DNA from 2 places in the Peribacillus asahii genome. Region 2 is predicted to be linked to the other one. Evidence: riboswitches for the same ligand, from Rfam matches in the RefSeq annotation. Region 2 holds a riboswitch; the other holds the start of a gene.
The links. A riboswitch is a leader RNA that binds a small molecule or an ion and turns the genes downstream of it on or off. The one in region 2 is predicted to bind glycine.
Positions count from the first base shown of each region.

Region 1: linked by a shared signal. The riboswitch ahead of BAOM_RS05650 (amino acid permease) and the one ahead of gcvT (glycine cleavage system aminomethyltransferase GcvT) in region 2 are both predicted to bind glycine.

Region 1 covers NZ_CP026095.1:1,125,265-1,129,697, reverse strand. Annotated here, with positions in the region: gene BAOM_RS05655 (phosphoglycerate mutase) at 60-281, shown strand; gene BAOM_RS05650 (amino acid permease) at 632-2,005, opposite strand; glycine riboswitch at 2,152-2,232, opposite strand; partial or broken gene BAOM_RS25455 (IS6 family transposase) at 2,491-2,619, opposite strand; gene BAOM_RS05640 (MATE family efflux transporter) at 3,385-4,433, opposite strand, start outside.
Region 2 covers NZ_CP026095.1:3,514,718-3,519,150, forward strand. Annotated here, with positions in the region: gene gcvPA (aminomethyl-transferring glycine dehydrogenase subunit GcvPA) at 1-646, opposite strand, end outside; gene gcvT (glycine cleavage system aminomethyltransferase GcvT) at 664-1,770, opposite strand; glycine riboswitch at 1,860-1,937, opposite strand; glycine riboswitch at 1,941-2,029, opposite strand; gene BAOM_RS17325 (DEAD/DEAH box helicase) at 2,225-3,913, shown strand; gene BAOM_RS17330 (YqhG family protein) at 3,891-4,433, shown strand, end outside.

The sequences.
Region 1 (4,433 bases), 2.4 Mb from region 2:
CCAATGAATTCCCAAGGTCATTTGAAATTGACTTAGGATTCATCAAGGAGGAAGCACAAATGATAAGAGACGTCGATATCTTAAACAAGGAAACAATCAAAACAGATTTAGCATTAATTAGGTCATGCTTAAAATTGATTAACGCAAGCATATCCTATTCGAAATCACACGGAGAAGATTTCTCTGCTTCGGAAAATGAAGAACTACATATGCTAGTTTCCAAGATTGACAGGAGTTTAAATAAAATCAAAGGACACATACAATATGAAACAAACAATTAAGAACCGCACCAAAACCATTTGCTTGGTCACTGATATGTTCCATAATACTTTATTTGTTCCTGTCTACCACGTTTCCTAGCGCTCCCGAGGATGACAAAATGGCTGAAGAAATGAATACGGACGAATGAAGGTGTGTCGAAAATTCGACATATCTTTTTTATTTGTTCAAAGGATCTTAATGGAGCATTATTCCAAATGGTTTTTATTGGCTCGAAGTTCTTCCGTAACAGAATTTTTATCAATTGCCCCTTTTTGTAGCCATTAACAAGCCTTAAGGGAGCCTTTCGGTGCCCCCTTAAACAGATACTGCTCAAAATTCAAGCCCATTCGTTAAACTTAAAAACGCCACCTTATTTTTTCCAGGCAGATAATTTTATACTTTTTTCCTTTTTTCTACGATTTGAATACAGAGTAAATAATAGAATAAACCAAATCGGTGTTAACAACAGGGCCGGACGTGTTTCTTCAGCAACCAGCATAATGATGAGAATCACGGCAAACAACGTTAGGACAGCGTAATTAATAAATGGTGTGAATGGTGCTTTAAATTTGGATCTTGCCTGCAATTGCGGGCGTGTTTTCTTGTACCTCAAATGACAAATGAGAATGACACCCCAAACCCAAATAAAACAAATCGCACTAATGGTTGTCACGATTCCAAAAGCTTGTTCCGGTATAAGTTTGCTCAAAAGAGCTCCCACTAATAGGACAAGCACAGATATCCATAACGCACTACTTGGTACGTGATTCTTATTCAGTTTTGCAAAATGCAATGGCGCTTGGTCATTTTTGCTTAAATTAAACAGGATTCGGCTTGTTGAAAACATCCCGCTGTTACAGGCAGAAGCAGCTGAAGTTAATACGACAAAATTAATAATTCCTGCGGCAATTGGAATCCCTACTAGACTAAACGTTTTTACAAAAGGACTTTCTGCTGCATTTAGTTCTGTCCATGGGTTAACACACAATAGGATAACAATTGCGCCAACGTAGAAAAATAGGATCCTTAAAGGAATTTTATTAATCGCCGATGGGATATTTTTTTCTGGATTGGATGTTTCCGCTGCCGATACACCCACTAATTCCACACCTACATAGGCAAAGACAACCATCTGGAATGAAAGTAAGAAGCCTGATATTCCGTTTGGAAAAAGCCCTCCATGTTCCCAAAGATTTTGAATCGTAACCGTTCCTGCATCTGTCTTGAATCCCATCACCAGCAAAATAACCCCAATGCCTATTAATGCGAGAATCGTGATGACCTTTATTAATGCAAACCAAAACTCCAATTCTCCAAAAAGCTTTACGGTTAATAGATTAAGTCCTAATAAAATGATCAAGCAGATAATGGCAGGTATCCATTGTGGGATATCAAACCAATATTGTACATATACCCCAACAGCAATCACATCAGCCATAGCTGTCATAATCCAACAAAACCAATATGTCCACCCGGTTACAAATGCTGCCCGAGGTCCAAGATAGTCTTCGGCAATGTCTGTAAACGATTGATAACCTGCTTTAGACAGCAAAAGTTCTCCTAACGCCCTCATCACAAAAAAAATAGCAAGACCTACGATCAAATAGGCAAAGATGATGGACGGACCTGCTAGTTGTATCGCTTTGCCGGATCCTAAGAATAACCCAGTACCAATAGTGCCTCCAATCGCGATAAGTTGAACATGCCGATTTGATAAACCCCTCTTTAATTCATGTTGTGCCATAATGGCGCCTCCTTAATAAAAACTTACATGTGAAACGAAAGCAATAAAAAAAGAGATTGGATGTCCTCCAATCTCTAAGGTATAAAAATAAGAATAATAAATAAGTACTTGTTATGCTAAAACGATCAGCACAACAAATATATATTCAATACTCTTCTGTCCTTTTGCCTGAGATTGTGAACCCTTCGGCGCCGTGGAATTCCCACGGTCTCTCCAGAAGCTGCTCCTGCTATAGTGTGATCCATAGCAATCATAGCTTGCTTATTATTTAAAAATATTATTTCTGAATATTTTCCATTTTAGTAGTAGATTAATATTTTGTCAATATAGTGGATAGGGCATATCTCTCATCATCTTTAATTTCATTTAGGGTACAGTTCGAAGGAATTCATCTATAAATTCTATAATTAGCTTGTACACAATAAGGCTTATCGCAATAAGTTTACAATTAAAGCAAAAATTCTTTGCTGAACATTGAAATAATACTTAAAGGGATGCCGTACTCTTTCATCTAATTCAGGTCCATATTGATGAACCCAACGCGTAATCGTTGTATGAGCGATTGACAAACCTCGCTCCTCCATCATTTCCACCAAATCACGAAAACTGAGGTTGGAGATTACTTGCAAGTGTCTTGAAATTTTTGCACCAGAATCTGCAACATGATGCTTCTAATCGTTTTGATCAAACGATTTTTGGTGAATCTGATTAATTGTTGCCACGAATCAAGTCCAATAAAAAATACCACTTCACGAAAAGTGGCATAATCCTTAGAAACCCTTACATACCAAGGGTTTCAGCGCTATTTAAATGATGACCTGTGAGGGACTTGAACCCCGACCCCCACCCTGTCAAAGCGAAATCTACTAGTTTATTAATTTCAAATATGACAGGTAAGACCTTATTTAAATGAAATTCATTGATTTATCAAGGTTCTGGTGTTTTCGAAATATGATAGGTTATACCTGCTATATCCGATACCACCATTTTGGGCACCAATATTGGCACCACAATAAAAGTCCTCTAAAGGTTGATATGACAAGCTTCTACGCATTCAATAAACGTTGAATGGCAACCATTTTATTGGAGGATTGATTATGGCCAACATTAAAGTTCAAAACAGGATTTCAACGTTGATAGAAAAAGCTTTGGTGGCAGACTGATCATGCTTCCACTTGAACGTATTTTTCGCTTCCATATCAATCACATCCTTTTTTAGAATAGTAATATCAGTATATCCAAGAGTTTGAGATTACTGCAATTAACTTGGAGTTTCGCACTAGAACCCTGTTAGAGATTATGTGAGACGAAATAATGCCCATTATGAATAGGTAAAACACCTTCTTCAAACAACCCGTAAGGATATTAAGGAGGGACATTCACGATTCTTGTTTATGATGAAAAATTTTCTTATTCAGTCTAGAGATATACATAACTAGAAAGCCAGATCTCCCCATACTAAAAACAATAAAGGCTAGCCATAAGCCATGATTGTCCAAGATGGGAGTTGCAGTGACTTGCACAATAATATACGCGATCAACGCGTATATCATAGAGTTTCGAACCGGTGCAATTTCAGTGGCCCCCGTAAAAACACCGTAAATGACGAGTCCGAAACAAGCTACAAATGGGAAAATAATAAGCCAAACTCCATATGTATTCGAAAGCTCAATTACTCTCGGCAAATTCGTGAAGAGTCCAATAATCTGTTCTTGAAATAGTCCATAGATGCAAGCAATGAAGAAAGCAGATAGAATTGACCATTGCCAAGATAAGGTGAGCGTTTTTTTATATAATTTTTCATCATTTGAACCAATTGCTTTACCTACGAAAATGCTAGATGCATTCGCAAACCCATCAAAGAAATAAGCCATAATATAATGAATTTGGATTAACACAGCATTAGCGGCTAATAGTTCTGTACCAAAGGAAGCACCTTTTGCTGTAAACAAGTTAAAAACGGCTAATAAACAAATCGTTCGAATAAATAAATCCCGGTTAACGATAAACATCTTTTTCATAGAATGTGAATCTATAAGTGTTCCTACAGGTGGAATTTTCCATTGAATTGGTGATGCCTTCATTAAAAGAAGTAATCCAATTAGACATGCTGTGATTTCTGCGATTAAAGTTGCCATCGCGACCCCTTTTACAGCTAAAGAAAAAACATGAACAAACAAAATGGCAAGACCCATATTTAGAACATTCATGAACACTTGTAAAAATAAAGATATTTTAATTTTCGACATGCCCATCAACCACCCAAGAATGACATAGTTCATCAAAGTGAAAGGAGCTCCCCAAATTCGAATTCGAAAATATTCCATTGCAAATTTGCTAACATCGGCCTCAGGGGCAATTAGTGTCAAAGCGGCATATTCAATTGGCCATTGCAAGAGGATAAAACAAAGACCTACAATGACAGCTA
Region 2 (4,433 bases):
AGTTTGGATATTGAACGATCACACCAGCAACTTCATCTGTTATCAATTCCTTAAGCGCTGCTACATCTGTTACACCGTCTTTGTAAGGAATTTCGATTACTTCAACATGTTGTCCTTTTGCATATGTTTTTACCACATCTCTTGCTTCTGGATGAACAGTTGTTGAAAGGAGGATTTTTTTACGACGTGTTTGACCTGCGCTTAACATCGCTGCTTCAGCCAAAGCTGTCCCGCCATCATACATCGAAGAATTGGCTACATCCATACCTGTTAGCTCACTAATCATCGTTTGAAATTCAAAGATTGCTTGCAGCTCTCCTTGTGAAATTTCAGGCTGATATGGAGTATATGCTGTATAAAATTCTGAACGAGCAATCACGTGATCCACAATAATTGGCGCATAATGATCATACACACCCGCTCCTAGAAACGAACTATAGCTTTTTAAATCTGCATTTCGACCTGCTAGTTTCGTTAATTCCTTTAATAAAGCAGGCTCTGATTTTGCTTGTTTAATGTTATATTCGCCTTGAAAACGAACGCTTTCCGGAATATCACTAAAAAGTTCATCAACTTTAGAAACCCCGATTGCTGATAGCATTTCTTTTTGATCTTGTTCTGTCATCGGTAAATAGCGATGTTTCATTTAAATAACCTTCCCCTCTAGTTTCGTGGTCGTTTATAAAATGGTGTTGCCGTTGTAACAGCTTTTAAGCGTTTCGAACGAATCTCTACTTCGACTTCAGTGCCTAGAGTAGTAAATGCTTGCTCGAGCAGTGCCAACCCAACATTTTTCTTTAAAGTTGGTGATTGAGTTCCCGTCGTAACTTCTCCAATTAACTTCTCGCCGCTGTAGACTTTATAGCCATGACGCGGAATCCCGCGATCAATCATTTCCAATCCAACTAGCTTGCGCGGAGCTCCATTTTCTTTTTGTGAGGCAAGTACTTCTTTCCCTAAAAAGTCTGTGCTCTTTTCCGTTTTAACCGCAAATCCAATACCAGCTTCAATCGGTGTAATATCAGCAGAAAGTTCTTGACCATACAATGGCAACTTCGCTTCAAATCGAAGCGTATCGCGCGCACCTAATCCGATTGGTAAAATCCCTTCTTCTTGACCAGCCTCTAACAATTTGCGCCATAGTTGCGGCCCCTCTTCAGAACGGCAATAGATTTCAAACCCATCCTCCCCTGTATAACCAGTACGGGAAACTAGTGCTTGAACACCATTAATATTCACACCATCCTTGAATTTGAAAAATCCAATTTCACTCAAATCTGAATCTTTCGTCAACTTTTGAAGTACCGTTTCTGCAAGAGGCCCTTGCAAAGCAAGTTGTGCATATTCACTAGAAACATTAACAAGCTCTACATCTTCAATAAGATGTGATTGTAACCATTCAAAATCTTTATCGATATTTGCAGCATTCACACAAAGCAAATAGTCCTGTTCTGCTCTTTTATAAACAATTAAATCATCTACTGTGCCGCCATTTTCATAGCACATCGCTGTATAAAGTGCTCCACCTGCTTGCAGCTTGGATAAATCATTCGTAAGCATTTTTTGCAAGAAAGCAAGACTTTGATTTCCTTTAACTTCAAACTCACCCATATGCGAAACATCAAACAACCCCACTTTTGTGCGAACTGCTTCATGCTCCTCTTTAATTCCTGAGAATTGTACAGGCAGTTCCCAGCCTCCAAAATCAATCGTCTTGGCACCACTCTCACGATACACTTCAAATAATGGTGTTCTTTTTAAATTCGTCAATGAATTCCCTCCTTCAATAAACTTGTTAACGCGAAGATATTCCTCAAAAAAGGCATAAAAAAGGACAGAGAAAGCCTATCATAGCTTTTCTCTGTCCTGAAACCTGAAAGTTTACCTTATACAAGGCTTTCCCCTTTGGTGGTCACCTATCGTGACACTCTCCAGAGTTGCGTCCAGCAAGAGTTCTTTTGCCTGAGAGATTCACAGCTTCGTTTGCTCCTTCGGCGCTACATGACGTAGTCTCTCCCCTTGCCTTCATTCGCTTATAAAATTGTCACGTACTGCTCATACTATGAAAAACAAATTATGCTTTTCTTTAAGATACTTTCATCCTACCTTAAGAGGGATATAACTGCAATCATTTTTTATAAAATAAATTCTAAAAACTGATCATTTCCGAGCGTTTCACAATAAAACATTCGTGTTTAGAACAATTTGAAAGGGGTTGGAGCGTGTGAAAATTGAAATTACCTCTGATTTAGAATGGAGTGATAATTTTTTAACGAAAATTAATGAGGATGGGCCCTGGGCAAACTGGGAGCTGTATAAATTAGCAATAGAAGTCACTAAAGACCTTGTTATTTCTGATTTTGAAGGATTACAGGCACCTAAATATTTGCCTTATTTAAAACCGTTACCTCATCAGCTTGAAGCAGCTAGACAAGTAGTAGAAGAAATGAATGGAAAAGCCATTTTAGCAGATGAAGTAGGACTTGGAAAAACGATTGAAGCCGGTTTAATTTTAAAAGAATATATGATTCGCGGCCTTGTCAAAAAAGTATTAATTCTTGTACCCGCTTCCCTCGTCACTCAATGGGCGTTTGAATTAAATACAAAGTTTCATATACCAGCGGTTACACAAAGAAAAAGTTATGTATGGGACTCTTGCGATGTAGTGGTGTCCTCGATTGATACCGCTAAAAGGAAGCCGCATAGTGAGATGATTTTGAATCAAGATTATGATTTTGTCATTATTGATGAAGCACATAAACTTAAAAATAATAAAACAAAAAATTACGAGTTTGTCCAAAATCTCAAAAAAAAGTTTTGCTTATTGCTAACAGCAACACCTATTCAAAATAAGGTGGAAGAAATTTTTCACCTCGTTTCTCTATTAAAACCAGGACATTTAGGAAATGCCAAATTATTTGCCGAAAAATATAAAGGAAAAGGACGTACTATCCAAGAAAATCAGCATCTAAAAGAACTCGTCAACACGGTGATGATTCGCAACCGCCGGGCAGATACGAAAATCGAATGGACGAAACGCCAAGTTGAAACGATTATTATTGATTTTTCTAAAACAGAACAAGCTCTATATGATGCAGTTTCGCAGTTTAAAGTCCATTCAGATGGAGTAGGACATTCCTCTTTTTCAACGCTCACACTCCAAAGAGAAGCATGCAGTAGTCGCGAAGCTGTATATTATACATTAAAAAATATGAAAGCGAAGTATGAAAATCCACCTGCAGCCTTTACAGCGATGATTGACAATATATTACAAAAAGTGAACGAGACAGAACAGAATTCCAAAGCTGAAAAAGCGCTGGAGTTAATTAAAAAAATCGATGATAAAGTCATTATTTTTACGGAATATCGTGCGACACAACTCTACTTACAATGGTATTTGCAACAAAATGGCATTTCTTCTGTGCCATTTCGCGGCGGCTTTAAACGCGGTAAAAAGGATTGGATGCGTGAGCTGTTTCAAAAACAAACGCAGGTCTTAATCGCAACAGAGGCTGGAGGAGAAGGGATCAACCTTCAGTTTTGTAATCATTTAATTAATTTTGACTTGCCGTGGAATCCAATGAGATTAGAGCAGCGAATCGGACGTATCCATCGACTTGGACAAGAAAAGGATGTCATGATTTATAATTTTGCAACTCGAAATACGGTGGAGGAACATATCCTCAAACTCTTATATGAAAAAATTCATTTATTCGAAAAAGTAATCGGTGAACTAGATGATATTTTAACAAAACTAGATATTCACAATATCGAAGAGTATTTAATTGATGTCGTTGGTGAGTCCAAATCAGAAGGAGAAATGAAAATTAAAATGGACAATTTATCTTCCCTCATTCAATTTGCTCAACAAATGAAAGATGGTGACGTTCATGCAGCAGCAGGACATTCATAAATTTTTACTCACATACTTTGAAGCGAATCATTGTGAAATACTTGAAAATCATAATACTTATTTAACTGTTCAATTAACAATTGAAATGGATAAAGAGTTAATGAACCGCCCTTTTTATTGGCACTACCTTGAAAAAACAGGCGGCATCCCTAATCCTTCACAATTAACATTTATAACAGACAGCCAAAACGTACCAGAAAATATAAAAGGAGAACATATTTATTTCGGTTCACCACGTCTTCATCAAATTATTGAATCAACAAAAAAACTAGCTAGCTACATTCGCTTATATGAAGATAAACAAACAAACGGCCAACAAGTTTCTCTATTTCCTTGGTTAAATCTGAATGTAAAAATCTCTTATCAATGTGACCGTAAAAAAGATATTTTCCAATCCGTCGGGCTTAATCTTATTACCGGGGAAATCGTAAATGAATTTCATAATCACATTTTTTCTATTAAATTAACACCTAAAATTCCTGATTATTCTTTCACACTCTCTCCGCTCATTATGCCTAAA